Regions from separate parts of the Peribacillus sp. YIM B13481 genome, predicted to be linked through region 4. Evidence: riboswitches for the same ligand, from Rfam matches in the RefSeq annotation. Region 4 holds a riboswitch; each other region holds the start of a gene.
What was found. Region 4 has a riboswitch for S-adenosylmethionine ahead of ACFX4X_RS00335 (methionine ABC transporter ATP-binding protein). Riboswitches for the same ligand answer to the same signal wherever they lie in the genome.
Positions count from the first base shown of each region.

Region 1 (4,303 bases), on a different contig from region 4:
TCCCACGGGACTTTCGCCTATCAAGCGTCTAAAGGCGCCGTAAGGATGATGACACAGACAGCTGCTTTGGAATTGGGTGCTTACGGAATACGCGTAGTGGGCATTGCACCAGGGGGTGTTGACACTCCAATCATACAAGGCTATAAGGATATGGGAATCATCGATAAATTGCATGCAAGTCAAATGCGCGGTAAATTAATTAAGCCAGAAGCAATCGCAAATGCTGTCTATCTATTATCTTTGGAAGAAGCGGATGCAATCAATGGAAGTGTAGTCATGGTTGATGATGGCTATGCATCTTTTAAATGATTTTCTATATATGATATTTGGGAATATTGATTTCTATAGATCAATGGTAATATTGACCGATTAGCACCATCGAGATATCATGGGAAATAGATTGGTGAAACCGGTCTTATCTTTATAAAAGAAGGTTGATATTTTTGAAAAAAGGGCAGCAAACCAAAGAACGAATCATAAATGTAGCCCGGACGCTTTTTGCCACCAAAGGTTTTGACATGACAAGAACGAATGAAATTGCCTCTGCATGCAATGTTTCCGAAGCTACTATTTATAAATACTTTGAAAGCAAAAAAGATTTGCTTCTGGCTACAATTACTCCTAATGAAAAAGAGGAGTCTGAAGACGGGACTAGCCATCTATCTACGGATGATCTTGTGGAGAATCACGTTTGCACCATGATAAACAAAATTCTGGAAAATAAAGAACAATTTTCGATATTATTTCGGGAAACGCAATTCGATCAAGATATTTCAAAGCAATATGTGGATCAGATTTTCAAGCCGAATGCCAAACATGTAGAAATACAAAAAAGAATAGATAGCGGAGAGATACATTATATTTCTGATATTATTCTATTTAATGTAGGGATCATTTCCTTCACATTGGCGTTATCCACTCATTATGAGATTCATCAACAGAAAAAGGAACCATATTTTACTGCTGAGCGAATTAAGAGCATTGCTCAACTTTTGGTTTATGGTATTCATGGGAAAAACAATCATACATAATAAAACGGTCATATTTAAAGGCATGAGCATCAAGTCGTAAATATGACCGTTTTATTTTTGAATGGGTAGCGATCATTCTTATTGACGAAGTCAATTCGTGAATTAAATAAACAGGTGTGTAAAATTTGACTTATATTTTTCAGACTATTACGATAAATACATACTGCACGATATGACATTATGAGGATTTTATCTGGAAATCATGTAACATGGAGGGGATTTATAATGAGCGAAATCGTAATTTTATCAGGAAGTCCAGCGGTTCCATCAAGAACGGACATATCACTAAAACATATTCAATCTTTAGTTGAAAAAGAAGGATTTACCACAACTTATTACTCAATTACGGAATTCTCAGCAGATGATTTATTCCAGGGGAAATATAATAGTGAAGAAATTTTAAAGCTTTCAGAAAAAATTCAAGAAGCTAGAGGAATTATTATTGGTTCACCTGTATATAAGGCCTCTTACACAGGCATATTGAAAGCCTTGATTGATATGCTGCCAGAAGGAGCTTTTAAGGGAAAGCCAGTGCTGCCAATTATGATTGGCGGAAGTAACAGGCATTTATTGGCGATAGACTACGCGCTTAAACCATTAATTTCAATATTGAAAGGCGAGCCGTTGCAGGGCATATATTTTGTGGATAAGGAAATAGATAAACAGAATTCAGAAAACCCGATTAATGATTTGAATTTAGTGGATCGGGTTCAGAGTCAGGTTCAGGAATTTGTAGAAGCGATTCAATTAAGGAATTAATGGCTGCAAGCTATCGACTTCAACAAAAGGACTGGTATTCGAATATTTTTTTTAAAAATAATTCCAGACGTCAATAATAGGCTAATTAATGAAATAGGCGCATTTTTTTGGAGACTTTAACTAAAAAAATGAGTCTATTTTCGTATTTAAATGAACATAAAATCATTAATGGAATAGTGTGTATAAAAATAACAGTTCATCCAGTATATTAAACCAAGTTAATTTATAAGAAAACTCCATTGACAAGGATTAAATTTATGTTAATATTTAAAATAATAAAACTTATCCAGAGCGACGGAGGGAATTGGCCCTTTGAAGTCCAGCAACCTGCATGATATGCAAGGTGCTACATCCAACAAAATGTTGATCATTTTGGAAGATAAGGTAATGAATATTTACCTTGGAATCTTTCCATCATGGAAAGATTTTTGTTTTTCGAAAAAATTATTGGCAAACCATAGCAATGTAAGGTTGTTAGGAATTATATAAATTTAAGAAATTCGTTTAATCAGCCTCTAAAAAAAGATATTCCGGAATTCCTTAAAGGGGGAACAGGTTTGGATAAAGAGAATCAGCTTGCAGAAATATTTGAACGACTTCAAGAAATGCTTAATTCAATGAAATATGGATCCATTACACTTATTGTCCAAGATGGTAAAATCATTCAAATGGAAAGAAATGAAAAACTAAGAATTAAATAAGGTATCTGCTGACTAGAAAAACTAGAGGCGGGTTTAACTGATATAAAAAGAGTATTGGTTAGATTCGTCTCTTTTTCCTAGGATCATATAACTCGAGAAGATTACAACGGGAATGGATCTACAGTTACTCTAACCTGTGAAACATAGAGCAAGTTCTTAGAGGGGGTAATAAAGTTGGCTGCATTAATAAATTATAAAAATTTCAACACCGGGGATTTACCTGCATTTCCTGAAGATAGTGAGACAAAAGGTGCTTTGGAAGTTCTGCAATGGGCGAATGAACAATATGGAAACAAACTCATTTATGCCTGTAGTTTTGGTATTGAAGGCATCGTGCTTACGGATTTATTGGCGAAGGTCAACCCATCGGCAAAAATTGTTTTCCTGGATACAGATGTACATTTCGAGGAAACTTACCAACTGATCGATCAAGTGAAAAAGAGATATCCAAAGCTTTCGATCGAAATGAAGAAACCTGCCTTGACGCTTGAGGAACAAGCAGCGGAATATGGAGATGAATTATGGGTTAGTGATTCCAATAAGTGTTGTAACATCCGGAAAATCACTCCGCTTACTGATGTGCTTTCAACGGCAACAGCCTGGCTTTCTGGACTGCGGAGGGAGCAATCCGAAACAAGGGCGCTGACCGAGTATATCAACAAGGATAATAAGTTCAAATCGATTAAAATATGTCCACTCATTCATTGGACATGGAAAGATGTTTGGCGTTACGCCCACAAAAATGGACTTCCGTATAATATCCTGCATGATAATGGATATCCGAGCATTGGCTGTAAAACGTGTACAGCACCTGCCATCAATGCCGATGACTTACGCTCAGGCCGTTGGCAAGGTGCGCAAAAAACAGAATGCGGATTGCATTTATCTTAAAATAAATAGAAACCATAGGGGGAAATTAGCATGACAATCAGTCTACCGCACGGAGGAACATTAATCGATCTTTGGGAACCAAAATATGATTTTAGTAAAATAACAAAGTCAATCGAAATTGATGAAATAGCATTAAGTGACCTTGAATTGATAGGCACTGGTGCCTACAGTCCGATTAAAGGATTCTTTACGAAAAGTGATTATGAGACAGTTGTCAAGGATATGAGACTTAGCAGCGGCCATGTTTGGAGCATCCCGATTACGCTGCCTTTGACTGAAAAAGCTGCAGAATCTCTTATTATAGGTGAAGAAGTGAAGCTGACTCATGAGGGTGAAACATATGGGGTCCTCTCCGTTTCTGATATTTTCACTCCCGATAAACAATTGGAAGCGACTTTAGTATATCAAACGGATGATGGGGAGCATCCTGGAGTAAGAAATTTATATAACCGCGGGGATGTATATGTCGGCGGAGAAATAAAATTAGTCAAGAGAATAAAGCGTCCGCTATTTCAAGCCCATTATTTGGACCCAGTTGAGACAAGGAAAGCCTTTGCTGAAAAAGGCTGGGAAACCGTTGTCGGATTCCAAACGAGGAACCCTGTTCACCGTGCGCATGAATACATTCAAAAGACAGCTTTGGAGATTGTCGATGGCTTATTCTTAAACCCTCTTGTAGGGGCCACTAAATCCGATGACATTCCGGCAGATGTACGAATGGAGAGCTATAAAGTGCTGCTTGATAAATATTATCCCAAGGATCGTGTCTCTCTTGCCGTTTTCCCTGCTGCCATGCGTTATGCAGGACCAAGAGAAGCCATTTTCCATGCGATGGTCCGTAAAAATTATGGTTGCACCCATTTTATCGTCGGACGTGATCATGCGGGTGTGGGCGATTATTACGGCACATATGATGCTCAA
Region 1 is NZ_JBHZPE010000044.1:26,777-31,079, forward strand. Features, by position in the region: gene ACFX4X_RS19955 (SDR family NAD(P)-dependent oxidoreductase) at 1-309, shown strand, start outside; gene ACFX4X_RS19960 (TetR/AcrR family transcriptional regulator) at 444-1,031, shown strand; gene ssuE (NADPH-dependent FMN reductase) at 1,257-1,790, shown strand; SAM riboswitch class I at 2,070-2,176, shown strand; gene ACFX4X_RS19970 (YezD family protein) at 2,375-2,491, shown strand; gene ACFX4X_RS19975 (phosphoadenylyl-sulfate reductase) at 2,678-3,382, shown strand; gene sat (sulfate adenylyltransferase) at 3,413-4,303, shown strand, end outside.
Region 1: another riboswitch for S-adenosylmethionine. It lies ahead of ACFX4X_RS19970 (YezD family protein); the one in region 4 lies ahead of ACFX4X_RS00335 (methionine ABC transporter ATP-binding protein).

Region 2 (4,303 bases), on a different contig from region 4:
TTTTGACAATCCAATTACCTTTCGTTTTCGCATTTGCGACGGAAAAAGACCGATACTATTTTAAAAATGACAGAGTAGTTTATGAAGATTTACATCAATTCTTTAAAGGGTATGAAGGAAGCTTTGTTTTATATGATCATAACGCACAGCAATATCGCATTTATAATGAAGAGAAAAGTACTTTGCGGGTATCACCTGATTCCACATACAAAATCTATAGTGCCTTATTTGCACTAGAATCAAATGTGATATCACCCGAAGAATCCACTCTTTCCTGGGATGGGACTGAGCAACCCTATGACGCTTGGAATATGGATCAGGATGTCTCATCCGCTTTACAAAATTCGGTAAACTGGTATTTCCAAGAATTAGATCGCAGGACAGGATTTGAAACAATACAATCCAATCTGCAAGCGATAAATTATGGAAATGCCGATGTATCCGGGGAATTGGGTGAATTCTGGCTCGAATCCTCATTGAAAATTTCTCCAGTCGAGCAAGTCCAACTGCTGCAAGCCTTTTATTACAATCAATTGCGATATAAGGAAATGCATATCCAAGCTGTGAAGGACGCCCTGCTCTTAGAAAAGAATGAGGAAGCTCGCCTATCAGGAAAAACAGGTACAGGAACAGTGAATGGAAAAAACATCAATGGTTGGTTTATCGGGTATGTAGAGACGAAGAACGATACTTATTTCTTTGCTACCAATATACAAAATGAAGATGATTCATCTGGAAGCAAGGCGGGAGAAATTACTTTATCAATTTTAAAAGATTTAGGAATCTATAAAGAAAATGGAGGGGAGAAAAGTGGAGAAAAACATTCCTAGCATATCAGAATCAGAATGGGAAATCATGAACGTGCTTTGGGATAAAGCCCCTCAAACAGCAAATGACATCATAGTTTCCTTACAGGAGAGTACCGATTGGAAGCCGAAAACCATACGCACTCTTCTCGATCGATTGGTTCAAAAAGATGTAGTAGGTGTCGATAAAAATCTAAGAATTTACACCTTTTACCCGCTCTATACACAGGAAGAGTGCCAGCGTGCCGAGACCGAATCATTTATCAACCGTATTTATGGAGGTGCCCTGAAATCCATGCTTGTCCAATTCATTCAGGAAGATGCCCTATCTGATGATGATATCAATGAACTACGCTTTATTTTAAATAAAACACCTAAAAAATAATACTATAAAAAAAGCGATTTGGGATTTTTCCAAATCGCTTTTTTCGGTCGAAATCGAAATAGCGGCGGACATATTTCCCATGTAATTATCTGCGTAGTTTGATACGAAAAAAATCAGAACTTTCGTCTTAATAATAGTTATGCATGAATTTAATTCAATAGATGTTTTTATCACGCTTCTTGATAGTGAAGGCTTCTGCAGGGCCTGGAACAAGCAATCGTAAGGGCTACAGGAACAAGACATTTAACGCAATCATTCGTAAATTCAAATTAATTGAACATTTTTTTGATTGACACTACCATTTGGTCATGATAAGATCACTGTCATACTATATTAACGCTGAATTTAAAATATTTCGTTTAATTGAATATATTGTTTGACTCTTATCAAGAGAGGTGGAGGGACTGTGCCCTGTGAAGCCCGGCAACCGTCAGTTAATTAACTGATATGGTGCCAATTCCTGCAAAGCAATGTGCTTTGGAAGATGAGAGAAAGGATTGTTTAACCAACCTTTCTACTCATGTGTAGAAAGGTTTTTTTGAGGAGAAAAAACTTTCCTTTCCCCTGTATACTTCGGACAAACTAACATACTAAGAGCTGGTGCCAGCATTAATTTCAGGTATTACAGTTACAACAATCCTTCTAGTTGGTTGCTGGGGTTGGTGCAGGTGGTTTAGGTAATTTGTTATATCTTGAAGGGTTTCAGCTCAATAATAATGATGTTTAGTCATTGTTTTTTATTCAATTTATAGGTGATATATTTACAACAAAAATAGATAAACGATAAGGGAGAAATGAATTATGAAAAAGTGGATATCAACTTTAGCAGTTTCCTCAGCATTAGTATTAAGTTTAGCAGCTTGCGGTACGACTAACAGCGGATCAGATTCTTCAGACAAAGAAAAGAAAATCCTTGTGGGTGCATCAAACATTCCACATGCTGAAATTTTAGAAGAGGCAAAGCCATTATTAAAGGAAAAGGGAATTGATTTAGAAATTAAAACATTCCAAGATTATATTATTCCGAACACAGCGTTAGCTGATAAAGAGATTGATGCAAATTATTTCCAACACGTTCCATATCTTAAATCAGTGTTAAAAGAGAATCCAGACTATGACTTTGTAAATGCGGGTGCTATTCATATTGAGCCAATCGGCATTTACTCTAAAAAGTATGATAGCTTAAAAGATCTTCCAAAAAACGGTACAGTTATTATGCGTAATGCTGTAGCTGAACAAGGACGTATTCTATCTATTTTTGAAAAAGAGGGCGTTATTAAGCTAAAAAAAGGCCTCAATAAAACAGAAGCTACGATTAATGATATTGTAGAAAATCCTAAAAACTTAACTTTTAATGCAGATATAGAAGGTGGCCTATTACCTCAAATTTATAATAACAACGAAGGTGATGCGGTTGTTATTAATGCGAACTATGCGTTAGATGCAGGGCTAGATCCGCTTAAAGACCCAATCGCTGTTGAATCGGGTGAAGATAATCCATATGCAAACATTATCACTGTACGTAAGGGCGATGAAAATAAAGAGACAGTAAAAGCGTTAGTAGAAGTACTTCGCTCTAAAGAAATACAAGACTTCATTACTAAAAAATATAAAGGTGCAGTCATACCAGTATCTAAATAAAATACCCTTTCATGAACTATACCCCGAATAATGGACACTTCGAAAAAGGTCCATTACTCGGGGTTCTTCTATGTCTATACACTAGAAAAGCAAAAAATCCGTTTACAAAAAGCCGCTTAATAGAAGCTACAAAAAAACTTAAAGCGTAAATTTCTTAAACATAAATACTTAACTAAACTCAAAGTCATAAGGAGGAAGCCCTACTATGAATGTTAAAATGCAAAACAAACAAAATCAACTAATTGAGAGAATTACGGATCAACATCTAGTTATTCTGTGAGGATATTGCCGTCGTCACGGTCAATCCTCTCATGTCAAAAGAAACTAAGAAAATCGTGATAATATGCAATCCAAAAGTGATACAAAGATTACATAAAATATTGTATAAGATATACCAATCATTCAATATTTGTAAGTAGTCATATCCAGTCGACACCGACGTATGTAATCACCGAAAAGCCTTTCCCATGAAAGAAATTAAAAGAATCCTTTGATAAGAAAGAAAATAGATGGGAAGAATAACATTAACTGTTGTTCCTTTATTTATTTCACTTTCAATAACTATCTTTCCTTGATGTGCTTTCACAATTTCATAGCAGATCATTAACCCTAAGCCAACCCCTTTTTCTTTGATACTATAAAAAGGTTCTCCAAGATATGGGATACGTTCTCTTGGAATCCCACATCCTTGATCGATAAAACAAATACTTACTTGATGACTATCAAGTGTATCGATTTGAACCAAAATTTCTCCTCCCGTTGACATCGCTTCAATTGCATTTTCTAAGATATTGATAAACACTTGTTTTATTTGGTTTCCTTCACAAGGTATGTAGGGAATTTCTGATTTAAGCTCTGTTCTGATCTGTATATTTTTCATCATTGCTTGAGGTTGCAGTAGCGTTATAACTTGTTCTGCTAACATGCTCAAATTATTGAGTTGAACCTTTACTGCTTGTGGTTTAGCTACTATCATAAGTCTATTTGTGATTACTTCTATTTGTTCAATTTCCGATGATATTACATCTATGTACCACTGATTTTCTTTATTTTTCATTGATTGTATTAGTTGTATAAATCCTTTAATAGTTGTTAGTGGATTTCGAATTTCATGAGCTATTGCTGTAGCTAATTTCCCTACCACATCAAGCTTCTCTGATTTTCGCAGTAATTCTTCTGTTTTTAAACGTTCAGTGATATCTCGAGAAATAACCATAGCAACCTCTTTTTCACCTAATCTAAAGATATCGATGATTAACTCAGTATCTATTTTCTCCTCAATTTTAAAAACATATTCATCTCGGAAAGTGAAGTTATGTTTTCCCTTTTCGGAATCTTTTATAATGTTTATAGTTTTAATTTTTTCAGGAAGAATATCCATAACAGACATTGAAAGAATTTTCTCCTTACTATAACCCAATCTTTTACATGCAACTGGATTTACGTCAAGAAATAGAATTGGCAATCGATC
Region 2 is NZ_JBHZPE010000069.1:6,756-11,058, forward strand. Features, by position in the region: gene ACFX4X_RS23165 (BlaR1 family beta-lactam sensor/signal transducer) at 1-830, shown strand, start outside; gene blaI (penicillinase repressor BlaI) at 811-1,191, shown strand; SAM riboswitch class I at 1,572-1,682, shown strand; partial or broken gene ACFX4X_RS23175 (ABC transporter permease) at 1,786-1,915, shown strand; gene ACFX4X_RS23180 (MetQ/NlpA family ABC transporter substrate-binding protein) at 1,993-2,832, shown strand; partial or broken gene ACFX4X_RS23185 (ATP-binding protein) at 3,281-4,303, opposite strand, start outside.
Region 2: another riboswitch for S-adenosylmethionine. It lies ahead of ACFX4X_RS23175 (ABC transporter permease); the one in region 4 lies ahead of ACFX4X_RS00335 (methionine ABC transporter ATP-binding protein).

Region 3 (4,303 bases), on a different contig from region 4:
TTAACGTAGAGTTGTCCTTGAATGCAGTTTTGGCGATCTTGGCTGCTTTTTCATAACCAATATGCGGGTTCAATGCTGTTACCAACATAAGTGAACGGTCTACATTTTCTTTGATTTTATCTTCATTTGCAGTGATGCCAACTGCACAATTAATGTTGAAAGAGTGAATGCCTTCCGTCAATAATTTCACCGTTTGCAGGAAGTTAAAGATGATGACTGGTTTGAATACATTCAGTTCAAAGTTACCTTGGCTTGCTGCAAAGCCAATCGTAGCATCGTTACCCACAATTTGTGTCGCAATCATGGTAAGCGCTTCACTTTGTGTAGGATTGACTTTACCTGGCATGATGGAGCTGCCTGGCTCGTTTTCAGGAATGGCAATTTCGCCGATTCCGCTTCTAGGGCCACTTGCCAGCCATCTGACATCGTTCGCAATTTTCATTAAATCCGCTGCCAATGCTTTCAACGCACCGTGTGCGTAGACGATTTCGTTATGGCTTGTCAATGCATGGAACTTATTATCCGAAGTGACGAAGGGATGTCCTGTATCTGCTGCAATTTGTTTGGCGGAAAGTCCTGGGAATTCTTTTTTTGTATTGATTCCCGTTCCTACAGCCGTTCCGCCTAGGGCCAGGTTCAATAATTTTTGGCTGCTTTCCTGAATCATCGCGAGATCTTTATCGAGCATCGCTTTCCAACCGGAAATTTCTTGTCCCAAAGTCAGTGGTGTTGCATCTTGAAGATGTGTCCGGCCAATTTTCACGACATCCCAAAATTCTTTTTCTTTTGAATCGAAAGTATCACGAAGTGCTTTGATGGCAGGAACCAATTTTTCAGCGACTTCCATAAAGGCTGCAATATGCATGGCGGTCGGGAAAGTATCATTGGAGCTTTGTGCCTTGTTAACATCATCATTCGGGTGAAGGGTTTCGGATTCACCATTTTCTTTTAACCATTCATTCCCTTTGTTAGCGACCACTTCATTCACGTTCATATTACTTTGCGTACCGCTTCCCGTTTGCCAAACTACAAGTGGGAAATGTTCATCAAGCGTACCTTCAAGGATTTCGTCGCAAATCTTAACGATGGCATTCTTTTTAACCTCCGAAAGATCACCAAGATCATAGTTCACCTTTGCCGCAGCTTGTTTAACGTATGCAAATGCACGAACTAATTCAATCGGCATTTTTTCGTTACCGATTTTGAAATTGTTACGGCTTCTCTCCGTTTGTGCACCCCAATATTTATCGGCAGGAACTTTCACTTCACCCATCGTATCTCGTTCGATTCTGTATTCCATGTGTTCTCCTCCTATTGTTTGCACTATTCATCGAAGACCATATGTATATGAAATGAATAATGTCATATTATTCTTTCTCTCTATACATTGTACAAACTTTATTTTTTTAATGCAAAAATAACCGGCCATGCCTCCCCCTTTTTCTTTAAAATCCATTTAATATCGTGTTTATCCCTGGACCCATGAAAATTTTGGATATTCTTTTTAGACACATAAAGTGTTGGCACCGCTAGTCTCCAATTGCCCTATTCATGAAAATCAAAGCATTATCATCCAAAATGTTCTTGACAGTATTTTATATATATAGTAAATTCAAAAGAAATTGAATAATCTAAACTCTTATCGAGAGAGGTAGAGGGAATGGCCCGATGACACCTCAGCAACCTTCATTTGTTTCAAACCAATGAAAAGGTGCTAATTCCACAAGTTTGTGAACTTGGAAGATAAGAAGAATGACTCGTCCCTATTTAATCAAAGTCTTCTTCTTAAAGAAGACTTTTTTTTATTTTATTTAACTAAAAAGGAGCAGTGAAAACTATGTACAAAACTGAAACATATCTTGCTCAATTAGGAAATCGCAGTGAAACGGCGACAGGAACAGTCAATCCGCCAGTATACTTTTCAACAGCTTTTCGCCATGAAGGAATCGGCCAATCGACTGGATTTGATTATACAAGGACAGGTAATCCTACACGCCAACTATTGGAACGATCCATCGCCGATCTGGAAAAAGGCGACCAAGGGTATGCCTGCAGTTCAGGAATGGCAGCCATTTCTACTATACTGGCCTTATTTAAATCAGATGATGCATGGATTGTCAGCGAAGATCTTTATGGCGGTACATATCGTCTGTTGGAACAAGGGTTTAAGAAATGGGGATTGAAGTGCGACTATGTAAACACTTGTTGTTTGGAGGATATTGAAAAAGCCATCACTCCTCACACGAAAGCCATCTTCATCGAAACTCCCACTAACCCTCTTATGCAGCAAACAGACATTAGCGCCGTTGCAGCATTGGCCAAACGATTTAATTTATTGTTAATCGTTGATAACACTTTTTACACGCCTCTTATTCAACAACCCATCCTGCTTGGAGCAGATATTGTGATCCACAGTGCAACCAAGTATCTCGGTGGTCATAATGATGTGCTCGCTGGACTGATCGTTGCTAGCGGCGCTGAATTATGTGATGCACTTGCCTTCCATCATAATGGCATGGGAGCTGTCTTGAGCCCATTTGATTCCTGGCTGTTGATGCGCGGAATGAAAACCCTGGCATTGCGGATGGAACGTCATGAAAAGAATGCCAAGATACTTGTAGATTACTTGTCGGAACATGATTGTGTTACAGATGTATTGTATCCAGGTAGAGGCGGCATGATTTCATTCCGTATCATTGATGAAGCGGCGGTCAACCCATTTTTACAATCACTCTCATTAATTTCGTTTGCAGAAAGCCTTGGAGGGGTTGAAAGCTTCATCACCTATCCTGCTACACAAACACATGCCGATATACCGCTTGAAGTCAGAACGGCGAACGGGGTTTGCAATCGCCTGCTGCGCTTCTCCGTCGGCATTGAAGACAGCGAAGATTTGATCCAGGACTTACAGCAAGCATTCGCACATGTAAAAAGGGAGGCACTACGATGACCACTCATGATTTCAGCTTTGAAACCAAATTACTTCATAATCAACATAAATTCGATCCTGCAACAGGCGGTGTGAGCGTCCCCATTCAGCACGCATCCACTTTCCATCAATCCGATATCGATCAATTCGGCAAATATGATTACAGCAGAAGCGGGAACCCAACTCGCGAAGCACTGGAAGATATCATTGCCGAACTTGAGGAAGGCACTCACGGTTTTGCCTTTTCATCAGGTATGGCAGCCATTTCAACAGCTTTCCTGCTGTTGTCTGCCGGAGACCATATCGTCATTTCCGAAGATGTGTATGGCGGTACGTTCAGGATGGTCACAAACGTTTTGACGCGTTTCAATATTGAGCATACATTCGTTGACATGACGGACCTTGAAAGCATTAAAGCGGCCATTCAGCCAAATACGAGAGCCATATACATCGAAACGCCTTCAAATCCATTACTTAAAGTGACCGATATTAAAGCAGTATGTGATATCGCGAAAAAAGCCGGTGCCTTAAGTTTTGTTGATAATACATTCTTGACCCCAGCATTACAAAAACCACTGAATCTGGGCGCTGATGTTGTCCTTCATAGCGCAACGAAATTTTTATCCGGCCATAGTGATGTGATAGCTGGACTTGCCGTAGTAAAAGATCCGGATTTGGCAGTAAGACTCGGTTCCCTCCAAAACTCCTTTGGAGCGGTTCTTGGTGTACAGGACGCCTGGCTTGTAATGAGAGGTCTGAAAACCTTGTCCGTTAGAATGGAACACTCCCAAAAAGGGGCAGAAAAGATTGCCGCCTACTTAAATGAGCAGCCTTTGGTGAAAAAGGTTTATTATCCTGGCCTGGCCGATCATCCACAGCACGAAATCCAGCAAGGCCAGTCGCTTGGTGCAGGGGCGGTCCTATCATTTGAATTGGAAAGCGAAGAAGTCTTCCGCTCTTTCGTGAACACTGTCGAGCTTCCTGTCTTTGCCGTAAGCCTTGGAGCGGTCGAATCGATTTTATCCTACCCGGCCAAAATGTCCCATGCTGCCATGCCTGCTGATGAAAGGGAAAAGCGAGGCATCACGAACAGCTTGCTCCGCCTCTCTGTCGGACTTGAAAATCCGGACGATTTAATCAAGGATTTCGATGCTGCCCTCGTAAATATTGCAAAAGGGGAAGCAATTGCTGCAAAATGATTAAAGGATGGGTGCCTCATAAATTATGGGCACCCACTTGTTTGCATCATTTTAATTCTTTTTCAACCTATTAATAAATAAAGGCCAACGATTTCTCGATGGCCTCTCTTTCATTTCTTCATATTATATTTATCCAAAAAGCGGTCCACCCGTCCGCCTTTTTCAGCAAACTTCT
Region 3 is NZ_JBHZPE010000006.1:133,280-137,582, reverse strand. Features, by position in the region: gene fumC (class II fumarate hydratase) at 1-1,300, opposite strand, end outside; SAM riboswitch class I at 1,637-1,750, shown strand; gene ACFX4X_RS06520 (methionine biosynthesis PLP-dependent protein) at 1,838-2,950, shown strand; gene metC (cystathionine beta-lyase) at 2,947-4,128, shown strand; gene ACFX4X_RS06510 (type B 50S ribosomal protein L31) at 4,239-4,303, opposite strand, start outside.
Region 3: another riboswitch for S-adenosylmethionine. It lies ahead of ACFX4X_RS06520 (methionine biosynthesis PLP-dependent protein); the one in region 4 lies ahead of ACFX4X_RS00335 (methionine ABC transporter ATP-binding protein).

Region 4 (4,303 bases):
AACGTCATTGTGGCTTCTTTGATAGCCGTCTAGATAGGCTAGATTACCAAGCCCGCCTGCGCCGATGACCCCGGCCATTGCGGTATAGCCGACCAATGCAATCGATGTTACCGTAATCCCGGAAATAAGGGCCGGCATCGACTCTGGAAGAAGGACCTTCCAAATGATCGTACTCGTTTTTGCCCCCATGGATTTAGCCGCTTCAATTACACCTTTATCGATCTCACGGAGGCCAATTTCAACCATACGCGCATAAAATGGCGCCGCCCCGATAATAAGTGCTGGTAATGCTGCATTCTCACCAATCATAGAACCGACAAGCGCTTTAGTGAAAGGAATGAGCAGCACGATCAAAATAAGAAATGGAATGGAACGGAATATATTGACGACAGCACCAATGACTGCGTTGACCGCCCGATTTTCCCATATATTACCTTTGCCTGTCAAGAACAGGATCAGCCCTAATAGTATGCCTATAAAAAAGGTAGCTATTACAGAGATGCTTGTCATATAAAGCGTTTCTTTCGTTGCGTCTAAAATGGATTCCCAATCTACATTCGGCAATAATTCTTCAAGCATGAGTAATCACCTCCACGCCTACCTGCTGTGCTTTTATGAATTCTATTGCGCGGAGCATTTCATCCTCATTGCCATCAAGGTGGATAAACAACGTTCCATATGAACCGCTTCTTGTTTGGGATATTTTACCTTGAACGATATTGACATCCAACTCGAAGTTACGTACGAGCTTGGTGATCAACGGGCTTTCTGCATGATCACCTACAAAAGTCAATTGAATCACTTTACCTGCAGGAAAGCGTTCAAGCAAATGGTCCATCGTTTCTTTCGTTTCTTCTGGTTCCGTTACCTGTTGCACGAAACGCTTCGTCATTTGTTCTTTAGGATTCTTGAATACATCCAGGACAGGTCCCTCTTCAACAACTTGCCCGTTCTCCATCACGGCCACGCGATGACAGATTTTACGTATTACATGCATTTCATGTGTTATCAGGACAATCGTCAACCCCAGGCGCTGATTGATGTCCACAAGCAATTCGAGTATGGAATCGGTAGTCTGTGGATCTAAGGCAGAAGTCGCTTCATCACAAAGCAGGACCTTAGGATCATTTGCTAGGGCCCTGGCTATTCCCACCCTTTGCTTTTGCCCTCCGCTTAATTGCGAAGGATATGCCTTTTCTCTGCCTTCCAATCCGACTAGCTTGATCAATTCGTTCACACGCTTGGTGCGTTCAAGTTTTGAAACTCCTGCAATTTCCAACGGGAAGGATATATTTTCCTGAACCGTCCTGGACCATAATAGATTGAAATGTTGAAAAATCATGCTGATTTCCTGACGTGCCTTACGGAGCTGAGCCCCTTTAATTTTTGAAACTTCCTTCCCAGCCACCACAACGGATCCCTCTGTAGGTGTTTCCAATCCATTGAGCATTCTGATCAAAGTACTTTTCCCCGCTCCGCTGTAACCAATAATACCGAAAATTTCGCCGTTATTTATTTCAACACTCACATTATTTACTGCCTTAATAGTCTCACCGTTTCCTTTTCCTGTTCGGAAAAGCTTACTTACTTTCGTCAATGTAATCATTAATGCTCACCTCTTTTATCCAATAAAACCTATGAACTTAGTTGATTTCTCTACATTATTAGTCAGTTTTTAATACCATTTTTTCCTTTCATGAAGGTTTTCCCAAATGAAATAGAAAAAACCTTTCTGCATGAGCAGAAAGGCAGGTGAAGAAGCTGGCCTTCCTCTCATCTTCCAAAGTAATTAAACTTTGTGTGAATTGGCACCTTTCCAAGGAATCTCCTTGTCGGTTGCCGGGTTTCATCGGGCACATCCCTCCACCTCTCTTGATAAGAGCTAATATATAGAATATTTGTACAGCATTAAGTTCTTTAGTATGGGGAAATTTTATCATAGATAAAAAAGGAGTGCAATGTATATTATTTCTAGTAAAAGAATGAACTGGACTTTTTTCTTAAACCGTTTTAGACGTCAGGGAGACGATATTCGTCGCTTTTTCAATTGCCTGCTCTAAATCTTCTATTAAATCCTCTGCATTTTCAATCCCGATGGATAAACGGACCTGATCAGCACGCACTCCCGCTTTCGCCAGACCTGCATCATTCAATTGTTGGTGGGTCGTACTGGCAGGGTGGATGATTAAACTCTTAGCATCCCCTACATTAGCTACATGGGACCATAATTCCACCGAATTGATAAGTTTTGCCCCGGCATCGCGGTCACCCTGTATTCCAAAAGTCACAACAGAGCCTGCTCCCTTAGGCAAGTATTTATCCGCAAGGGCTTTATCGGGATGATCCTCATTACCGGGATGTGAAACCCAAGTCACGGCAGGGTGATTTTCCAAATATTGAATGACAGACTTGGTGTTCGAAAGATGCTCTTTCATTCTTACATGCAGCGTTTCAAGTCCAAGCGTAAACTGGAATGCACTTTGGGCACTTAGCGCAGGACCTAAATCACGAAGCAACTGCACTCGGGCTTTCGTTATAAAAGCAGCAGGTCCAACTGCATCGGCGTATACAAGACCGTCGTAGCTTGGGTCAGGCTCCGTAAAGCCAGGGTAGTTTGGTGAGTTCCAGTCGAACTTCCCTCCATCCACTATGACACCGCCTAACGTCGTTCCATTTCCCAAAATCCATTTTGTAGCGGAATGGATGACAATATCCGCCCCAAAATCAATTGGTCTGCATAGATACGGTGTAGCGAAGGTATTATCGATAATTAAAGGTATCCCGGCTTCGTGGGCGATGTCTGCTACTGCTTCTATATCAAGGACCCTCAAACTTGGATTTCCGATCGTTTCAGCAAATATGGCTTTTGTTCTTGGCGTAATTGCCCTTTTGAAATTTTCTGGGTCATCAGGTGAAACGAACTTCACCTTAATCCCATATTTAGGAAGAGTATTTTCAAAAAGATTATACGTGCCGCCATATAATGTAGAGGCTGAAACAATTTCATCCCCTGCACCGGCAATATTCAGGATTGACAGTGAGATGGCTGCCATTCCGCTTGCAGTTGCCAATCCGCCGATACCGCCTTCCAATAAGGCCATTCTTTCCTCAAAAACACTGACCGTGGGATTATGGAGTCGTGTATATATATAACCATTCTCCTTTAAACCAAATAAATTCGCTGCATGGTCTGTGTCTTTGAACAAGTATGCATTGCTTTGGTAGATAGGGACTGCCCGGGCACCTGTTTCATCAGCTTGCAGACCGCCATGAACACTCAATGTTTCAAAACGCAACTTTTTCTCTGACATATGATTTCACCTTTTTCTATGGATTTAGTTGGAATTTCATGAAAACCTGGCCTTTCATAAACAAAAAAACCACTTCCACAAGAAGAGGTTTTAAAACACACCTCATCTTCCAGAGCCAACACTCTGCTGGAATTAGCACCGTATATAAATTTATACCGGTTGCCGGGCTTCGTCGGGCCAGTCCCTCCGCCACTCTTGATAAGAACTATTAAATTCAGCCGTTACTTTCTTAATTCAAAATATAGCATTTTAGAATTAATCAGTCAATGAATTGTTAGAATATTCTTTTTTTAGTTTCAATTTGGGAGCAACATGTTCACAATAAAAAAACCAATCCGGTTCTGATTGGTTTCTTAGCTGATTTCCTTAAGCAATCCATACAAATAAGGAACGGATTGAAAGGCATATATTTTTTTGTGCAGCTGTCCTTTTTTGAAAAGCAATAAACAAGGGACACTTTCAATTTCATACGATTCGGCGATTGCTTGGACATAGTTCATATTCATTTTGCCTGCCTTCAATTCCGGGAAAAGTTCCATGGATATCGTCAGCATCTTGGAAGCTACCTGACAGGTACCGCACAAAGGCGTATATAAATATAAACAAAAGGTTTCCCCTTTTTCAACGGCAATCTTACACTCTTCTTCTTTCCATTCCTGCATCAATTAATCGTTCATCCTTTGACTTAAAAATTTCATTTTCACATTCATATTGGCAGATAAAAGCACAGTTGCGATATGATGTTCGGGTGAGCTTTCCACTTCTTTGTACATTTTATTAATATACAGGTGGTTCGCTTCCGGCATTTCCCTTCGGAATTGCTTCCGCAGCTTTTCTCCTGATTCATCTGCGTCAAACAAGAGATAAACATCACGTTCCATCAATTCATCCACTAATTCATCGAGCTTAGTTAATGATATGGTCCCATTCGTACATCTTATTTCCACATCTTCATTTAAAACGGAGGCAACTTTTTTTCTATCGGAACTGCC
Region 4 is NZ_JBHZPE010000001.1:55,627-59,929, forward strand. Features, by position in the region: gene ACFX4X_RS00330 (methionine ABC transporter permease) at 1-579, opposite strand, end outside; gene ACFX4X_RS00335 (methionine ABC transporter ATP-binding protein) at 572-1,606, opposite strand; SAM riboswitch class I at 1,771-1,882, opposite strand; gene ACFX4X_RS00340 (O-acetylhomoserine aminocarboxypropyltransferase/cysteine synthase family protein) at 2,001-3,311, opposite strand; SAM riboswitch class I at 3,411-3,516, opposite strand; gene ACFX4X_RS00345 (thioredoxin family protein) at 3,665-3,973, opposite strand; gene ACFX4X_RS00350 (toprim domain-containing protein) at 3,977-4,303, opposite strand, start outside.